3 linked regions of the Funiculus sociatus GB2-C1 genome follow. The protein of the gene in region 3 binds, or shares a complex with, the protein of the main gene of each other region. Links are inferred from orthologs where the notes say so. Each region holds a gene or a part of one and is shown on either strand. Other genes may lie near its edges.

Region 1 (4,363 bases), on a different replicon or contig from region 3:
TTCCCAGCGGAATTCCCGGCCAGATTTCGTGCAGCAAGCTTCCTCTAAGGAGAGTGGCACGAATAAGAGTTCTTCACGAAAGAAGAACAAAGCTAAAAAAAATACAAATAAGTCGCAACTCTTTACAATGGAGCCAAGTTTTACAACTACTCCCCAGCCTACGACTTTGGCACCTGCGTCAATAGCTAGACCTACCAGCACTTTACCGACTAAGTATCCCTCGGCACCTGGTACAACAACGAATTATGGAGGGATGATAACCACACCCTCGACTACCTTACCAAGCGCCTTACCAAGCGCCCCTGGTACGACGATAGTGGGACGATAGGTACACTGAACATAAAAACCAGTCCTAGCGGTTATTAGATGGGCTATGGGGCTGAGTGCTACCATTTCTTGTAGGGCTTTCAATTTGCCAGAGATGATAATTACGCGATCGCTATCTCAACTGAACATCAAACGATCGCCCCTAAACTTTACGCCGCTGCTACTGCCCAAACTGTTGTTTAGCTTGCTGATAAACTTCCGCTGTTATTAATTTTTGCCCGGCTTCTTGGGCAAATTTTTCAATTTTTTTCCTAGCAGCGGGACGGACAAAAAAGGGAATTTCTTTCAGCTTGGCTTCAGCTTCGGGTGTCCACTCTACCGCATTAGGTTGGTTTGCCACAGTTTTCTCCAAAAAAAATCCTTAAAACAGGAGTTTAACAGGTAAGCGATCGCTCTTTCCAGCCTCTCATCAAGAACGCGATCGCCTTTCCTCAACCCTAGCAACGAGTTACCACTTTTTGTAGGGCAAAAACTTGCCAGACATGATGACTTTTACGCGATCGCCTTTGGGATCTTCTTCCTTCTCCACATCCAAGGTAAAATCAATTGCGCTCATAATGCCATCACCAAACTTTTCGTGAATCACGCTTTTGATCGGCATTCCGTAAACCTGCATTATTTCATAAAATCGATAAATCAAAGGATCAGTAGGAACAACTGGCCCCAAGCCTTTTAGAGGGCTTTCTGTTAATTCTTTAGCATAAACTGGGTTAACATCTAATGCAGAAACCAGCTTATTCGCCTCTTCCTCAGAAGCACTAGCTTGACGGTAGATCACCGCTGCAATCCATACCTCGTCACGTCCCAATATTTTTTCTAAATCGCCAAAGCTTAGTTTCTTATTTTTTTTCGCATCTAAGAGTGTCTGAGTAATTTCTGGAACTTGCATTATCAACTCCTCACCCATTATTTATTTAAGCTAAACATGAAAAAGGCAAAAGTGATTTTCCTTTTGCCTTTTTCATTTTCTTTACCGATCTACTGAACCCATGATGATATCGATACTGCCCAAAATTGTCACGATATCAGCCACTTTCACACCCTTAATGATGTGAGGTAGGATTTGCACGTTAACAAAATCGGGAGTGCGAATCTTCCAACGCCATGGGAAAACGTTATCATCCCCAATCAAGAAAATTCCCAGTTCACCTTTGCCACACTCGACGCGGACATAGTGTTCGCCTTTAGGAATTTTGAAAGTAGGGGATATTTTCTTACCGATGTACTGGTAATCAAAATCGTTCCACTCAGATTTTGCCCCTTCTGCCATGCGCTTAGCTTCCAAGTTTTCGTAAGGGCCACCAGGAAGTCCCTTAAGGGCTTGGCGAAGAATCTTCACAGATTCGCGCATCTCCCGAATCCGCACTAAGTAACGGGCAAAACAATCCCCGGCAGTTTCCCACGGCACATCCCAGTCGAAATCGTCGTAGCATTCGTAGTGGTCAACTTTCCGTAAATCCCACTTCACCCCGGAAGCGCGCAGCATGGGGCCAGAAAGTCCCCAGTTAATCGCTTCTTCGCGGTTGATAGTGCCAACGCCCTCAACCCGACGGCGGAAAATGGGGTTGTCGGTAATCAAGCGTTCGTATTCGTCAACCTTGGGGTAAAAGTAGTCGCAGAAGTCTTGGCACTTGTCAACCCAGCCGTAAGGCAAATCAACAGCAACTCCTCCAATGCGGAAGTAGTTGTTGTTCACCATCCGATAACCTGAAGCGGCTTCCCACAGGTCATAAATCAACTCCCGTTCCCGGAAAATGTAAAAGAAGGGAGTCTGTGCGCCAACGTCAGCCATGAACGGGCCAAGCCACAGCAAGTGGTTGGCGATGCGGTTCAGTTCTAGCATGATGACGCGGATGTAGCTGGCGCGTTTGGGAACCGCAATATCAGCCAGCTTTTCTGGGGCGTTGACGGTGATAGCCTCGTTAAACATCCCTTCGGCGTAGTCCCAGCGACTAACGTAAGGAACGTACATGATGTTGGTGCGGTTTTCGGCAATTTTTTCCATGCCGCGATGCAGGTAGCCGATTACGGGTTCGCAATCTACGACATCCTCGCCGTCTAGGGTGACGATTAGTCGCATCACTCCGTGCATGGAGGGATGGTGCGGCCCCATGTTCAGCACCATCGGTTCAGTTCTAGTTTCTAACTTTGCCATATATCAGCAATTCCCTTGATGAAAATTTGGGCAGCCGCATCTCAATCACAAAACACGCCAAAATTGCCTCGGCGGGCATCTGTCGGTTTACTACTGAGTGTTTATTTTTGTTGCACTTACTTAATTATATGGAGCTTTGACCGCAGGATGCGCTTAAAGTTGAGCTGCTTTCAACCAAGGATAATTCGGGCAAAACCTTGTGGAAATTGCCTGGTTATTGGGAACTCTAATAAAAGAGTTGGATGAATTCTAATGAATCAAGAGCAGTTCGATGCGCTGGTTAAGCGTCTGGAGGGTTTTGCCCGCAAGCAACCAGCAAGCTACAAGTTCCGCGTCGGTCTTCTAGCTGCCTTGGGCTATGCCTATATTTTCTTGGTTTTGGCAGGGCTATTGGCAATCTTTGGATTAGTTTTACTGGCACTAATCTACAGCAGGCACGTTAGTAGCGCTCTGATCAAAGTCGGCATTGTGGTACTTGTTCCAGCGTTCATTGTTCTAAAATCCCTGTGGGTGCGGTTCCCGCCGCCAACTGGCTTAGAACTAACTCCGCAAGAGGTTCCCGACCTGTTTGCTTTAATTAACGAACTAACATCTGCCTTGCAAGCACCTCGATTTCACCGCATTTTGTTGACTGAGGAATTCAATGCAGGTGTCCGTCAAGTACCGCGTTTGGGGATATTTGGATGGCAGCAAAACTATCTGCTTATCGGGCTACCCTTGATGCAAGCCCTTTCGCCGGAGCAGTTTCGCGCTGTACTTGCTCACGAGTTCGGACATTTGTCAGGAAACCATAATCGCTTTAGTGCCTGGATTTATCGCGTCCAAGAAACTTATTATCAGATGTTGGAAAGGTTGCGGCACAGCGGACATGATGGTTCTTCCGTGCTTTTCGATCGCTTTTTAAACTGGTATGCTCCTTTTTTCAGCGCTTATTCGTTTGTTTTGAGACGAACAAATGAATACGAGGCGGATCGTTGTGCAGCAGAATTGGCTGGGGCGCAAAATCTAGCTGAGGCGCTGATTAATATAAAAGTCAAAGATATATTTTTGCAGAGTTCTTTTTGGCCAAGTATTTATAAGCAGGTAGAGCGTCAGGTAGAACCACCAATGGCAACTTTTACCTCGATGTTTAGTGCTTTGGGTACTGGTGTTAATTCTGAAGATGCGAGTACATGGATTGACCAAGTTCTAGCAGAAAAAACCAGTAATGTTGATACTCACCCGTGCCTATCGGATCGACTCTCTGCTTTAGGATATCTTCCTTTGGCAGGGCAGCAATTAGTGCTGCCAGCACCTGTTCAGTTGAGCGCGGCCCAGAAATTTCTAGGTAAGGCTTTGAGCCATTTGACAGCCCATTTTGATCGCGCTTGGAAGGAGGAAATGGCTACTCCTTGGCGGCAAAGATACGCTTATGCTCAGGAAGCGCAAAAAACTCTGCAAACTCTGGATGAAAAAGCCCGGAATGGGTCGTTAACTGCGGAGGAAGCCTGGAATCGTGCTTGCTGGACGGCAGAGTTTAAGGGCAATCAGGTAGCGATCGCGTTGTTTCAAGAAATACTCTCTACTGAACCAAATCATCCGGCGGCTAACTATGCCTTGGGACAGATATTATTAAAACAAAATGATGCTGAGGGCATCATTTACATCGAAAAAGCGATCGCAGGCGAGCCAGATAATATTATCCCAGGCTGCGAGTTAATTTACTATTTCCTGAAGCAACAAGGAGAAATAGAAAAAGCTAAGGTTTATCAGCAGCGTATCGAAAAACACTATGACCTAATTTCGCGGGCAAGGCAAGAGCGGTCTTTTGTCAGCGAAAAAGATGAATTTCAAATGCACAATCTGCCAGCTTCAACCCTTCAAGACTTGTGCCAGCATTTA
Region 2 (4,396 bases), on a different replicon or contig from region 3:
ATTGCGCCCACCATTGCCATCAACAACAGTACAGAAACTAACTCAAATGGCAGCAAAAAGTCGCTGAAAAAATGCTCACCCAGCTGCACAATGGTACTTTCAACAGAATGGGGTAAGCTGGATAAAGCCCAAGGAGTTCTTACCACCATCGTTCCCAGAAGCGCAAACAAACCGACACATACCAATCCGGTTGAACCTTGACGAATCCAACGATTGCGAATGGGTGTAAAATCTTCCCGCTTGTTCACCAACATGATGGCGAACAAAATCAAAACGTTAACAGCTCCAACATAGATGAGAATCTGCGCCGCTGATACAAAATCTGCATTCAGGAGAAGGTATAAACCAGCAATGCTGATAAATACTCCGCCCAACAAAAATGCTGAGTAGACAATACTAGAAAACAACACTACTCCTAATGCTGCCCCAATCATCATCACCGACAGCAAGCCAAACGAAACAATCTGAACGCCTTCTGCTAGATTCACTGCTTTTTGTCCTTTGCTAATTGCTAATTGCTAGTGGCTAATGGCTAATTGATAAAAACCATTAGCCATTAGTCATGAGCAATTAGCCACTGACTTTTATTTTTCCATCTGTTCCAGAATTTCCTCTGGACGCTGACCAGCGCGAACCGAACCAGGCGGTAGGTCGTGCGGCTCCATGACACCCTTCGGCAGGTAGGCTAGTTCGCGCAGCGGTGTCACCATCGGGTCTTGCGTGACTTTATACGGTAGACGACCGAGTGCCACGTTGTCATAGTTCAATTCGTGACGGTCGTAGGTAGAAAGCTCGTAATCTTCAGTCATCGACAAGCAATTAGTCGGACAGAATTCTACGCAGTTACCGCAAAAGATACAAACTCCGAAGTCGATGCTGTAGTGTTTGAGCTGTTTCTTTTTGCTTTCCTTGTTAAATTCCCAATCCACCACTGGCAGATTTATCGGGCAAACCCGCACGCAGACTTCGCAGGAAATACACTTATCAAATTCAAAGTGAATTCTACCCCGGAAACGCTCGGAGGGAATGAGTTTTTCGTAGGGATACTGCACAGTAATTGGACGGCGCTGCATATGGTCGAAAGTCACGGACAATCCTTGACCAATATACCGAGCCGCTTGGACAGTTTCTTTAGCGTAATCGCCAACTTGTTTGAGGAACTTCAACATTGTTCGTGTCTCTCTCTCTCCAATTTTGGATTTTGCGGAGGTGGGAGTTTTTGGTCTTCCGATAATTTTGGATTTTGCGGGGGCGAAGGAGTTTCTGGGTCTCCGATGATTTTGGATATCACAACTAATCCAAAATCTAAAATCTAAAATTTAAAATCGGACTAGCCACCAAAAGCACCAGGAAATGCGAGTTTTAGCGCTGCCGTTAATAGTAGGTTTACCAGCGATACTGGCAGCAGGAATTTCCAACCCAAATTAAGCAATTGGTCAATGCGAACGCGAGGTAAAGTCCACCGAAGTAGAACGGCAATGAAGATGAGGAAGTAAGCTTTCAGCAGAGTCATTGTGATTCCCAGCGAGGCATCAATTACCTGCAACATGGGACTCGCTTCATTGAATCCCAGCCAGCTGCCTAACATCTCAATGGGAATAGGGAATTCCCAGCCGCCCAGATACAAAATTGCTACCAGTAGGGCAGACAGAACGAGGTTGACGTAGGAACCAATGTAAAATAAACCGAATTTCATTCCTGAGTATTCGGTTTGATAACCTGCAACCAATTCTTCTTCTGCTTCTGGCAAGTCAAAGGGAAGTCTTTCGCATTCTGCTAAGGCTGCAATCCAAAAGATGATGAATCCTACGGGTTGTCGCCAGATGTTCCAGCTGAAAATTCCGTAGCCAGATTGCTGTTCTACGATGTCGATGGTGCTAAGACTGTTAGACATCATAGCGATCGCTAATACGGACAGCGCCAGCGGAATTTCGTAACTAATCGACTGCGCTGCTGCTCTCAAGCCACCTAGCAGCGAATACTTGTTGTTTGACGAATAGCCAGACATCAGCAAGCCAATCGGGGCAATGCTGGAAAGCGCAATCCACAAAAAGACCCCTACGCTTATGTTAGCAATTACCAGGTTTTGTCCGAATGGCACAATTAAATAGGACAAAAACACTGGAATAACGACGATAATCGGCCCCAGGGTGAATAGCAAGCGGTCAGTCTTGGCTGGTACAATATCTTCTTTAAAAACCAGCTTCAGACCATCGGCTACTGGTTGTAAAACGCCCAACGGGCCGGCGAATTCTGGGCCAATACGCTGCTGAGCGGCAGCAGAAATTTTCCGCTCCAGCCATACAACTACCAAAACGCCGACCGTGGCACCAATGATCATCAAAAACATCGGTAGCGGCATCCAAATCGCTTTGGCAGCACCAGATGGGATGCCCAAATCCTTGAGGGATTGGATAAAAGTTCCTTGTAGGTCAATGCCTGGGTTCATGAAAGCCATCGCTAAGTAATTACTGAGCTGATTCGAGACACCGGGTGTCGAATCTGTCTATCTTTTCTATTGTGAAGATTTTTTTACGACCCCAGTGTTTAGTATATCGTTGCAGAGTATCCAGCCCAGCGCGGCGCATGAGAAATTCTACTTATCAATTTGGTTAAGAGATTGTATGTGAGCAGCCAGCGATCGCATTCAGATGGATGTGTAAAGTGCGATCGCTTGCTCTTGATGCTCTAGGGCGCTATGAGCAATGCTCATCCAACCAAACAACTAAATCCGTTACAGTCTGAAAATCTAACAGCGCCTCGCCCAACTCCTCTAACTGCGCGACGGATAATGTCCCAATTTGCTCTTGCAGTTCTTGGTCAACAGCACCAAATCGACGGGTTAGCAGACGCAGGACAAGCGATCGCGCCTCCTCTTGTTTTCCTTCTTGCTTTCCTTGTTGCAGGCCTTGTTGCACTCCCTTTTGGATGATGGCTTGATACGTTACTGATTCCTGCATAATTTCCTCCCTCAAAAGTTGGCGAATTAAACTTTCTTCAAACCGCAAACCAGCCAGCACCTCGACACAAGCCGCGAGATTCCCCCGTTGCTCTGGTTCTTCGATCATATCGATCTGGGCTGCGACCTGCTCTAATAAGGCGTTGGGAGTGTTGCTTCTAGCTAGCGTAGCCAATGGCAACAAGGCAGTGTTTGCCAAAAGTGGAGCCGGGTCTTCCTCCCACAGGCGGATGACTCGGTAGCTATGCCTGGTGTTTGTTGCCGCAAACTGCTCAGTAAAGACAGCTTCTGAGGTAGTGGACTTTAAAAAAATCACGACTTGCTCAATGGGACAGCGATACTGTCGATACAGTCGCACCCAATAGTCGAGCATTCTAAATGGTAGTGGTGGCTCTGATGCTGGCAGGGTTTGAAATTCTATGTGCAGGATTTGGTTGGCAGTTTGCAACAGTGTGAGAGAATCGGCGCGAATCGGTTCGGTGCTAAGTTCAGTTTTGAGTACCTGAATTTCGGTAGCTTCATCTGAGAGTAGCCAGCGCACGAACTCGGCTGGGTACTGTTCTGCCAGATATTTGCAAATATTATCGTAATCCAATGGTAAGCGTGGGTTGAGATTCTTTGCTTACTTTACTGGGTGATAGTGAATCAGAGCGATAGCTACCACGCTAACACGCAAAAACTTCTGAGAAATAGCGATTTATCGATTAGCGCTGGGAATCCTTAAATAGAAGCTAGTTTTTTATCGCTCCTCACCTCTATTCGTTATGACTCAGCCAAATCTTCTAAAACTCGCAAAGCTTGGAGATGCTAAAGCGATCGCATCCCTAATTAACCGCCAACTACAACCCAAAGGCATCGCTGAACAGCATCGCTAGGAACAGCCATAAAGAAATTTAACAGCCCTGGCTCAAACTCTGTTTTATGTACAACACCCCCGGAGAGATAGATGTCTGCCCCAAACACAACAGCTGACCAGGAAATAGACTACTCATTTTTGCTGGTGACACACATGGTGTGTGCCGATCAACAGATTCATAGTAAAGAGGCGAAAGCTCTGCACGAACTTGCAAGCCAGAGCAGGATGGGACAACGCACCATCGAAGAAATGGAGAAAATCCTCGCCCAAGACGAACACCTGCTTGCTATCGAGGATGTAGCTCGTAGAGTGTCGCCTAGTAAACAAAATGAAGCAATGCGGCAAATCCTGGCGCTGGCGTACATTGACGGTTTCTTTTCACCGTTAGAGCGCGAGATGATTGAGCAGGTAGGGCAGATTTGGAACTGGTCTGCAAAGACAATACAACGGCTTATAGAAGAAGCACAAGGCTTTACTGCTAACCACTCTATCAGCCATGACAACGATAAACCAGAACTGTCTGTCGGTGCGCGTTTACTAAAAGGGGCAGAGTCCATTTTGTCACGCTCATTGGTGAGCAA
Region 3 (8,279 bases):
ATATTTCTCATCTTGGAGGTTGGGCAGCTTATAAACAAGCTTCTACTTAAGTTGTGCAGATACCCCAACCCAGCTCAAAAAGTAAGGTTATTTCGTTTTCCAGCCATTGTATACAACGTCTCTACATCTCTGGGTTATCGGTGCCTAGAGTGGTTTGTTTTATCACATTTTAATCAGTAAAAATGACAGACGTACTAATAACTGGCGGACGAATTGTTACAGCAGTCGATGACTATGTAGGAGATATTCTAATTCGCGATGGAAAAATTGAAGCGATCGCTCGAAAATTAGAAGTACCATCAGCCCAAAAATATCAAGCTTCAGGATTACTTGTATTGCCTGGTGGTGTTGACGTTCACACCCACATGGAGTCCCGTCAAGGCATTGCCGAAACTTGCGATACGTATGAGTCAGGAACGCGATCCGCTGCCTTTGGTGGCACGACTACTATTATCGATTATGCTCAACAAAGCAAAGGAGAAAGCGCAATATTTGCACTTGATAATCGTCTAGCATTGGCAGAACCGCAAGCTTGTGTAGATTATAGTTTTCACCTGATTCTGACAGATATTAACCCAGAAGTTTTAAAAGAATTACCCGATTTAATTAATTACGATGGGGTATCTAGCTTTAAAATGTTCATGGCTTATCCAGAAATTTTAATGGTAGATGATGCCTCTATATTTAAAACGATGCGGGCGGTAGGTTCTCATGGCGGTATGGTGAATTTACACGCAGAAAATGGTAGCGTAATTCAAGTATTAATTGAAGAAGCATTGGCTCAGGGAAATACTTCTCCAAAATATCATGCTTTAACAAGACCAACAATTATGGAGGCAGAAGCTACTCACAGAGCAATTCGGATTGCAGAGTTGGCGGAAATCCCTGTATATATCGTTCATCTGTCAGCAAAAGAAGCATTAGATGTAGTAGTTGAAGCACGCGATCGCGGTATTTATGCCTTTGCAGAAACTTGTCCTCATTACCTTTTCTTAAACATTGAGGAGTATGACAAACCAGGTTTTGAAGCGGCTAAATATGTGATGACCCCACCGTTACGAGAACATCAGTGTCAACAGGCATTGTGGCGGGGGTTAAAGTTTGACGATCTCCAGATAGTTGCTACCGATCATTGTCCATTTTGTTTCAAAGAAAATTCCTCTGGTTGGCACCGTTCTAAACAAGTTGGAAAAGAGGATTTCTCTAAAATTCCTAATGGTGCGCCTGGCGTAGAATTGCGGTTGACTTTACTATATGATGGCGGTGTTAGAACGGGTAAAATTTCGCTGAATAGGTTTGTACAGTTAACTGCAACTGCTCCCGCTAAAATGTTTGGATTGTTTCCTAAAAAAGGAACAATTGCTGTGGGAAGCGATGCCGATATAGTTTTATTTGACCCAAATAAAGAACATATTTTGAGTGCGGCAACTCATCATTCTAACGTAGACTACAGCTTATTTGAAGGGCGTTTTATTACTGGGAAAGTAGAGAAAGTTTTCTTACGCGGGGAGTTGATTGTAGATGGCGATCGCTGGCTGGGCAACAAAGGTAAAGGTCAGTTTCAAAAACGTTCCGCTTCCGGCACTTTCTAAAAAAATGTGTATATAGAAATACTGGCGAATATAATTCGAGCCTTGCACAGAGTTTCGCCAACGTAACGAGAGACTAATAATGTGATTGTAAGTTTCCTTGAATAATGCAACCCTAAAATTTATAAAAATGGCTAATAACAAGGTTTCCTCAATACAAAACCAAAAATAGTAGGATAAGGAGCAAGGCGTGAGCGCAGAAATTAGCTATGGTAAAGGAAATATTACCCTGTACCGCACATATGCAAAACCGATGTTGGGTTTGACAGAAATTCCAGAATCAGAGTTTAGTGGTAGAGAAAACATCCTGTTTGCGGTTGATGTTGATGTTGAGGTATTCGGTAACAATTTTATCGCCGCCTACACTGAGGGAATCAATACAGATGTGGTGGCTACCGACACCATGAAAAACTTTGTTTTGAAGAAAGCGATCACATTCGATGGCTCAACCTTAGAAGGTTTTATAAATTTCCTGGGACAGGAGTTTTTAAATACTTATCCCCAAATGCGATCGCTGCGAGTTACAGGTAGAGAACAACCATTTGCTGCGGCACATTTACCTCACCCCGATGGGGGAAATACCAATAGCGAAGTTTTATTCAGCCGTTCGCGCAATGACTATGCAGTTACAGTGCTGGATTTTGAGCGTGAGGGAGATGGTACAAAAATCGTCGCTCATAGTTGTGGAAGAGTAGGATTTCAGCTAATCAAAGTTACTGGTAGCTTGTTTGCCAACTTTGCTCGCGATGAGTATACCACGCTACCAGAAATGAGCGATCGCCCCTTATTTATTTATCTCGATGTTTACTGGAAATACGCTGACGTAGAGAATGCGATCGCGTCTGATTTATCACATTACATCCCTGCTGAACAAGTGCGCGATTTCGTGCAAGTTGTCTTTCATGAATTTGTCAGCAAATCAATCCAACATCTCGTTTATGAGATGGGTGTGCGCCTACTACAACGCTTCCCGCAAATGGCAGAAGTTTCCTTTGCAGCTGAAAATCGACTTTGGGACACCGCATTTGTATCAGATGCAGATTCTAAAATAAAAGTGTACTGCGATCCGCGACCTCCCTATGGAATGATTAAATTAACCCTAAACCGGGATGAATAAATAGTTATAAGTTATGAGTTTTGAGTTAATCAGAAGTTTCCTGAACTTATCTCATAAGTCGTAAGTTGGGTTTCGTTCCCAAGACACAAGCTACTAGCTAAAATTCAAACAAAATCGATTGTGAGGACAATTTATTTTCTAGCAAAAGCTATCTAAAAAAAATAAGCACCCACTTAAAACAAGTGAGTGCTTTCAGGCAAAATTTCCTGATTAAGGGCAATGCTTCTTAATCAAAAAGCATCCTGCAACTCGTAGAAATCAGGCGAAATATAATCCTTCCGCAAAGGGTAGCCTACCCAATCTTCCGGCATCAAAAGACGCTTCAAGTTCGGGTGTCCTTCGTAGACAATACCGAACATATCGTAGGATTCCCGCTCTTGCCAATCTGCTGTCTTCCAAATCCAGTACAGCGAAGGCACTCTAGCGTCATCTCGCGGCAAAAACACCTTCAGACGCACTTCTTCCGGTCGGTCAGCATTGTCACTCAGCTTAATCAGATGATAGAAGCTGACCAAATCCTCACCCGGCCCTGCATCATAGCCACCTTGACATTGCAAGTAATTAAACCCATAAGCATAGAGGGCTGTGGCGATAGGAATCAAAAAGTCCCGGTCAACTTTTATGATCTCAACGCCTTGATGATCTTGCTCTAGAGCCTCATGCTCAAAGTCGTTTTCCGTCAACCACCCAGAAATCTTACTGGCTACGATTTGGGATTCTGCTTCAGCCACGACCTTCCTCCTGTTTTTGAGCCGTCAACAGGGCTGGGGATACAGGCATACCCATAGCTGCTGCCAACTCTGGCGGTGGGCTTTGGCGAGTGCCTGACTGTAGATATTTCCCTGTCAGGATGGGGTCTACACCTTTGAGTTTGTGGGTGGTGCTGTAGTAGCGATGCGTTTGCTTCATTTGATCGCGTTCCTGAATCGAATCATTAGCGATTTTCTTCCGGAGTTTAATGATCGCATCCATGATCGCTTCTGGACGTGGTGGACATCCAGGCAGGTATACATCCACAGGAATCAACTTATCCACTCCGCGTACCGCTGTCGGGGAGTCAGCACTGAACATCCCGCCAGTGATTGTGCAAGCTCCCATCGCAATCACATACTTGGGGTCTGGCATCTGTTCATAAAGACGTACCAAAGCAGGTGCCATCTTCATAGTGATGGTTCCAGCAGTAATGATTAAATCTGCTTGTCTGGGGCTGGAACGGGGAACCAGTCCAAATCGGTCAAAGTCAAACCGCGAACCAATCATCGCCGCAACTTCAATGAAGCAGCAGGCGGTGCCAAACAACAAAGGCCATACGCTGGAAAGCCGCGCCCAGTTGTACAGGTCATCAACTGTGGTCAGGATGACGTTTTCCGAAAGCTCTTGAGTGACCTTGGGCCGCTCAATTGGACTAAGAATGCGTTCTTTCTGCTGCTGTTCTAGGGCAGCATATTCATTTGCCTGGTTAGATTTCATGACCATTCCAAAGCTCCTTTGCGCCAAGCGTAAACAAGAGCAACCACAAGAATTGCAATAAAGATCAGGGCTTCTATGAAAGCCAAAACTCCTAAGCGATGGAAGGCAACAGCCCACGGAAACAAGAAAACAGTTTCAACATCAAAAATCACGAAGACAAGCGCAAACATATAGTAGCGGATGTTGAACTGAATCCAAGCTCCCCCAATCGGCTCCATACCAGATTCATAGGTGGTGCGTCGCTCTGGACTACTACCGCTGGGGCGCAGAAGCTTAGCAGCAGACAGTGCTAGAAAAGGCACCAAGCTGCAAGCCAGTAGGAATCCTAAAAAATACTCATACCCACTAAGGACAAACACGATAGTTAACTACCACTCAGATGAAACAACGCGAGTTATTACTTCTTTACATATACATTATAGAGTGACTACCTTTACAGCGTAACGCTGGCGGCTTTCGAGAGCGATTACGTATAGCACACATAAGTCGAACTAAACAAATTTTATATCTAGCGATCGCCCTTTGCGCCCACCAGAACTAGAAAATGTTAAGGAAGTCCTACACTTATGGCATAATTTTTAACATAGATTTTAAGGTTGGCTTCTCAACTACTTTCTGAGCTATGAGCGATCAAGCCGTTGATGCCATCATGGATCGCCACGAATGTCGCGCCTGTGGCTATGTTTATGAGCCACTTAAGGGCGATAGTAAGGGTGATATCCCCGCAGGAACATCGTTTGAAGAATTACCGCTCTCTTGGCGCTGTCCCGTCTGTGGAGTGCGGAAAACGCAGTTTCAAAATATTGGCGTTGCAGGTGCGCCGTCTGGATTTAAGGAAAATCTGGGTTTTGGTCTGGGGGTAAACACTTTAACCCCAGGACAGAAGAATCTGCTCATTTTTGGTGCCTTGGCTTTAGGTTTTTTGTTTTTTCTGAGTCTTTACAGTTTGCATTAAAACGAAACTCGGCTCTTGATACCTGCCGTAGGTCAGATTCTATCCACCAGTGCTGGACGTTATGAACTTTTTTGTGAGAACACTGAAACAAATTGTAATATTGCTGGTAGTCGCCCTGTTTTGTGCCAGTTGTAGTAGCGTCCCTTCGGTGAGCAACAACCCTTGGCAAGTCATTGAGCTGCCAACAACAGCTAATATTCAGGATATTGCCTTTACCGACGACCGCGATCGCGGCTGGCTTGTGGGCAGTGACTCTACAATTTTGGAAACAACCGATGGCGGCAAAACCTGGGAGCCTCGGAACTTGTCCCTTGGGGATCAGAAATACCGCTTTACAGGTGTGAGTTTTGCTGGTTCTGAGGGTTGGATTACAGGAGAACCTGCTATCTTACTGCACACCACCGATGGCGGAAAATCTTGGACGCGCATCTCACTGAGTAATAAATTACCGGGCGCACCCAACACAATTTTGGCACTAGGGCCCAACTCCGCTGAGATGACCACCAACGTAGGCGCAATTTATCGCACTCAAGACGCTGGACAAAACTGGAAAGCGATGGTGCAAGAAGCAGTGGGCGTTGTCCGCAACATCTCCCGCTCTGAAGATGGTAAATATGTAGCAGTCTCAGCAAAAGGGAACTTCTACTCAACTTGGGAACCAGGTCAGGAAGCGTGGGTATCCCACAACCGCAATAGTTCCCGACGTGTTGAAAATATGGGTTTTGCACAAGATGGTCGGTTGTGGATGGTCGCACGGGGCGGTCAGCTGCAATTTAGCGACCCTGAAAAGCACGATGAGTGGCAAGAGGCACAATATCCAGAGATATCTACCAGTTGGGGTTTACTCGATTTGGCATATCGCACACCAGAGGAAATTTGGGTGACGGGGGGAAGTGGCAATTTACTCCGCAGTCCAGATGGTGGTAAAACCTGGGAAAAAGATCGCGAGATGGAGAATATACCCTCGAATTTGTACAAAATTAAATTTGTAACGCCCGATCGAGGATTTATTATTGGTCAGCGTGGTGTTTTGCTGAAATACGAGGGTTCATCGTCTGCGGCTTGAAGAGAGCATCGTCGCCGTCAGGTGGTAGTAATAAGCAGAAAATAAGCTGTTTGCAACTATTTTCTTGCTTGTCATCTACCGAATTTCGTATCATATAAACAAAGCTTTAAACTGTTGTCAGAGGAGGAATCTGAATGGCTGGTACTACTGGAGAGCGTCCGTTTGGGGACATTATTACGAGCGTACGTTACTGGGTGATTCACAGCATCACTATCCCAGCATTGTTTATTGCTGGTTGGCTATTTGTTCAAACTGGATTGGCATACGATGCGTTTGGAACACCCCGCCCCAATGAGTATTTCACTCCAAATCGGACGGAAGTGCCAATTGTGCAAGATCGTGTTGAATCAAAAGATCAAATAGAGCAATTTATCAAGTAAGTAGTTTAAAAGTAGTGGCAAATCATGACTAGCAATACTCCAGCAAATCAACCAGTTTCTTATCCGATTTTTACCGTTAGATGGCTTGCTGTCCACACTCTGGCTGTGCCTACAGTCTTTTTCTTGGGCGCGATCGCTTCCATGCAATTTATTCAACGATAGGAGAAACCGATGCCGGATCGTCTTCCCAATCCTAATAATCAGCCAGTTGAGTTAAACAGGACTTCTCTGTTCTTAGGATTGCTACTTGTCTTCGTTTTGGGAATTTTGTTTTCCAGTTATTTCTTTAACTAAAATCGCAGAATTCCGCTATACCAGCTAGGTATAGCGGCTCTTCGGGATAAGCGAAAACCAAGCGGTGTAACAACAGAAATTGTGCCTGCGGGAGGCGGGTGTCTGCCAGGGTACTACGCAAGTAGTACGGGAGTCAGTGCTAGGGAAACCTAAGCAAAACCTCCGGACGCTGTGTAAAACCACACTATACATTCGTATAGGGAGGCAACGGCGAGTGAAACTGGAAGCTTCTGTCATAGTGCGAAAGCCCTATAACAGTGAGTGCTTCGCCTAACTGAGTTTGATTAAATAAAGCTAGTTCGAGTTTAATTAGGAGGAAAAAGCTGTGTCTGGAAGTGGAAGAATCCCATTGTGGATTGTAGCGACAGTCGCTGGTTTAGGTATTATCGCCGTATTAGGTACTTTCTTCTATGGTGCCTATGCTGGTTTAGGCTCCTCTTTGTAAGCATAAACAAAGAAGGATGTAGAAGCTTCTACATCCTTTAGAAAAACCGCCCGTCCTAACCGGAAGGGCGGGTTTTTAATTTGTAGCTATTAAATCCCAGTTGGGTCTTCATGTTCAATGTAAAGAAAGAGGAAAGCCATTGCTATAGCTGGGAAGACCAAGCCAGTTAGAGGGACCAAAATTGAAGGTAAGAATGAAGCTGCCATCGCTAAATTTCCTATTGTTATGAAACAATTCTTCTAATCGAATCTACAGTGAATTTGGCGCAAAGATCCGAATTATAAAAATTTTTAACAACTAATCAATCCCCAAACTCATCCAGCGACCAGTTGGGCAAGTCAGGGGGAATGACAGTACGGTCAAGTGTCACTTTATGGCTCTCTCTTTGGGTATAAGTATCTACTGTAACCGCTTCAAATCGGATGGACATACTCCCAAACGGCACAGTTAACTGAGTCATTGTTTCCAAGACACCAAAGGCATTGGGCGAAAAATCTACAAGCCAACGAGGACCATCCAGCAGCGATCGCGTTTGTCGATCGTGAACCCACAGCTTGACATAGATGCGGCTCAACTCGGAGTTTAATTTCACGCGGAGCAAGAGCAGTTGCCCTGCAATCAGTTCGCCTTCTGGCAACACCAACTCAGGTGCTGGCACAGGCTCCTCGTCTAGCGCTGATGGCTGCGGTTGGGGATAATGGCTAGGAGGGAAAGGGGATATGCGATCGCTTCTGCCCAGAGGCTCCTCAAAGGGGTCATCGTCCACAACAATCTCTTGATCTGCCCAATTTCCACCGGAATTTCTTGTCGAGAACCCATTGGTAGGATTTTGAGTAATAGTCAGGGGACTTTCTGCCGCCACTTGAGAATTACTGGGCGCGTCGCTGGAAATAGCGGCATCTTCTTCGTCAAATTCTGGTAGCGGGGGTTGTTGATCTAGCAGTTGAGCCAATAACTCCCAAT

The links. Proteins that work in one complex are often made in the same cells at the same time.
Region 1: the proteins of ndhC (region 3) and NDI42_RS05115 are in contact, whole or in part, in a cryo-EM structure (PDB 6ZJN), measured with the Thermus thermophilus proteins. The link is inferred for Funiculus sociatus GB2-C1 from one-to-one orthologs. Residues at the interface, in WP_096411116.1 of Thermus thermophilus: Glu45, Ser46, Asn48, Pro50, Ala51, Gly52, Glu53; in WP_223903221.1 of Thermus thermophilus: Met26, Thr27, Asn29, Gly31, Pro32, His34.
Region 2: the proteins of ndhC (region 3) and nuoH are in contact, whole or in part, in a cryo-EM structure (PDB 6KHJ), measured with the Thermosynechococcus vestitus proteins. The link is inferred for Funiculus sociatus GB2-C1 from one-to-one orthologs. Residues at the interface, in WP_126986108.1 of Thermosynechococcus vestitus: Gly6, Tyr7, Glu8, Tyr9, Phe10, Gly12, Phe13, Leu14, Ile16, Cys17, Ser18, Pro21, Ala24, Leu25, Ala27, Ser28, Leu31, Arg32, Pro33, Ser35, Arg40, Leu41, Thr42, Thr43, Tyr44, Glu45, Ile51, Gly53, Ala54, Trp55; in WP_126985484.1 of Thermosynechococcus vestitus: Gln8, Lys26, Trp29, Leu30, Pro33, Met34, Met37, Leu38, Leu83, Ile84, Phe85, Lys86, Glu87, Asp88, Val89, Leu90, Pro91, Ala92, Thr100, Ala104, Val107, Ile108, Phe111, Leu112, Tyr114, Ile115, Ile125, Ser126, Leu128, Phe133.

What each region holds. Positions count from the first base shown.
Region 1 is NZ_JAMPKJ010000006.1:145,865-150,227, forward strand. The notes cover bases 391-3,273. They hold NDI42_RS05115 (NAD(P)H-quinone oxidoreductase subunit H), read right to left. Parts: upstream 2,483-3,273; coding sequence 1,298-2,482; downstream 391-1,297. Other genes in these bases: NDI42_RS05105 (PCP reductase family protein), read right to left, coding at 488-667; cynS (cyanase), read right to left, coding at 776-1,216; NDI42_RS05120 (M48 family metallopeptidase), read left to right, coding at 2,735-3,273. Outside these bases: NDI42_RS05100 (hypothetical protein), read left to right, coding at 1-328; more of NDI42_RS05120, read left to right, coding at 3,274-4,363.
Region 2 is NZ_JAMPKJ010000006.1:134,722-139,117, reverse strand. Bases 391-3,306 are described here. They hold nuoH (NADH-quinone oxidoreductase subunit NuoH), read right to left. Parts: upstream 2,450-3,306; coding sequence 1,331-2,449; downstream 391-1,330. Other genes in these bases: NDI42_RS05055 (Rpn family recombination-promoting nuclease/putative transposase), read right to left, coding at 2,697-3,306; ndhI (NAD(P)H-quinone oxidoreductase subunit I), read right to left, coding at 585-1,166; NDI42_RS05070 (NADH-quinone oxidoreductase subunit J), read right to left, coding at 391-488. Also shown: more of NDI42_RS05070, read right to left, coding at 1-390; more of NDI42_RS05055, read right to left, coding at 3,307-3,554; NDI42_RS05050 (GTPase), read left to right, coding at 3,906-4,396. UniProt on the Escherichia coli protein: NDH-1 shuttles electrons from NADH, via FMN and iron-sulfur (Fe-S) centers, to quinones in the respiratory chain. The immediate electron acceptor for the enzyme in this species is believed to be ubiquinone.
Region 3 is NZ_JAMPKJ010000021.1:12,490-20,768, reverse strand. What follows is about bases 2,855-5,827. They hold ndhC (photosynthetic/respiratory NAD(P)H-quinone oxidoreductase subunit C), read right to left. Parts: upstream 4,536-5,827; coding sequence 4,173-4,535; downstream 2,855-4,172. Other genes in these bases: NDI42_RS12080 (photosynthesis system II assembly factor Ycf48), read left to right, coding at 5,193-5,827; NDI42_RS12085 (rubredoxin), read left to right, coding at 4,799-5,131; NDI42_RS12095 (NADH dehydrogenase subunit K), read right to left, coding at 3,430-4,176; NDI42_RS12100 (NAD(P)H-quinone oxidoreductase subunit J), read right to left, coding at 2,937-3,401. In the rest of the region: NDI42_RS12115 (allophanate hydrolase-related protein), read left to right, coding at 1-50; hydA (dihydropyrimidinase), read left to right, coding at 183-1,592; pucL (factor-independent urate hydroxylase), read left to right, coding at 1,780-2,706; more of NDI42_RS12080, read left to right, coding at 5,828-6,197; psbE (cytochrome b559 subunit alpha), read left to right, coding at 6,332-6,577; psbF (cytochrome b559 subunit beta), read left to right, coding at 6,602-6,739; photosystem II reaction center protein PsbL, read left to right, coding at 6,749-6,871; NDI42_RS12060 (photosystem II reaction center protein J), read left to right, coding at 7,197-7,316; psaI (photosystem I reaction center subunit VIII), read right to left, coding at 7,406-7,522; NDI42_RS12050 (hypothetical protein), read right to left, coding at 7,618-8,279. UniProt on the Escherichia coli protein: NDH-1 shuttles electrons from NADH, via FMN and iron-sulfur (Fe-S) centers, to quinones in the respiratory chain. The immediate electron acceptor for the enzyme in this species is believed to be ubiquinone.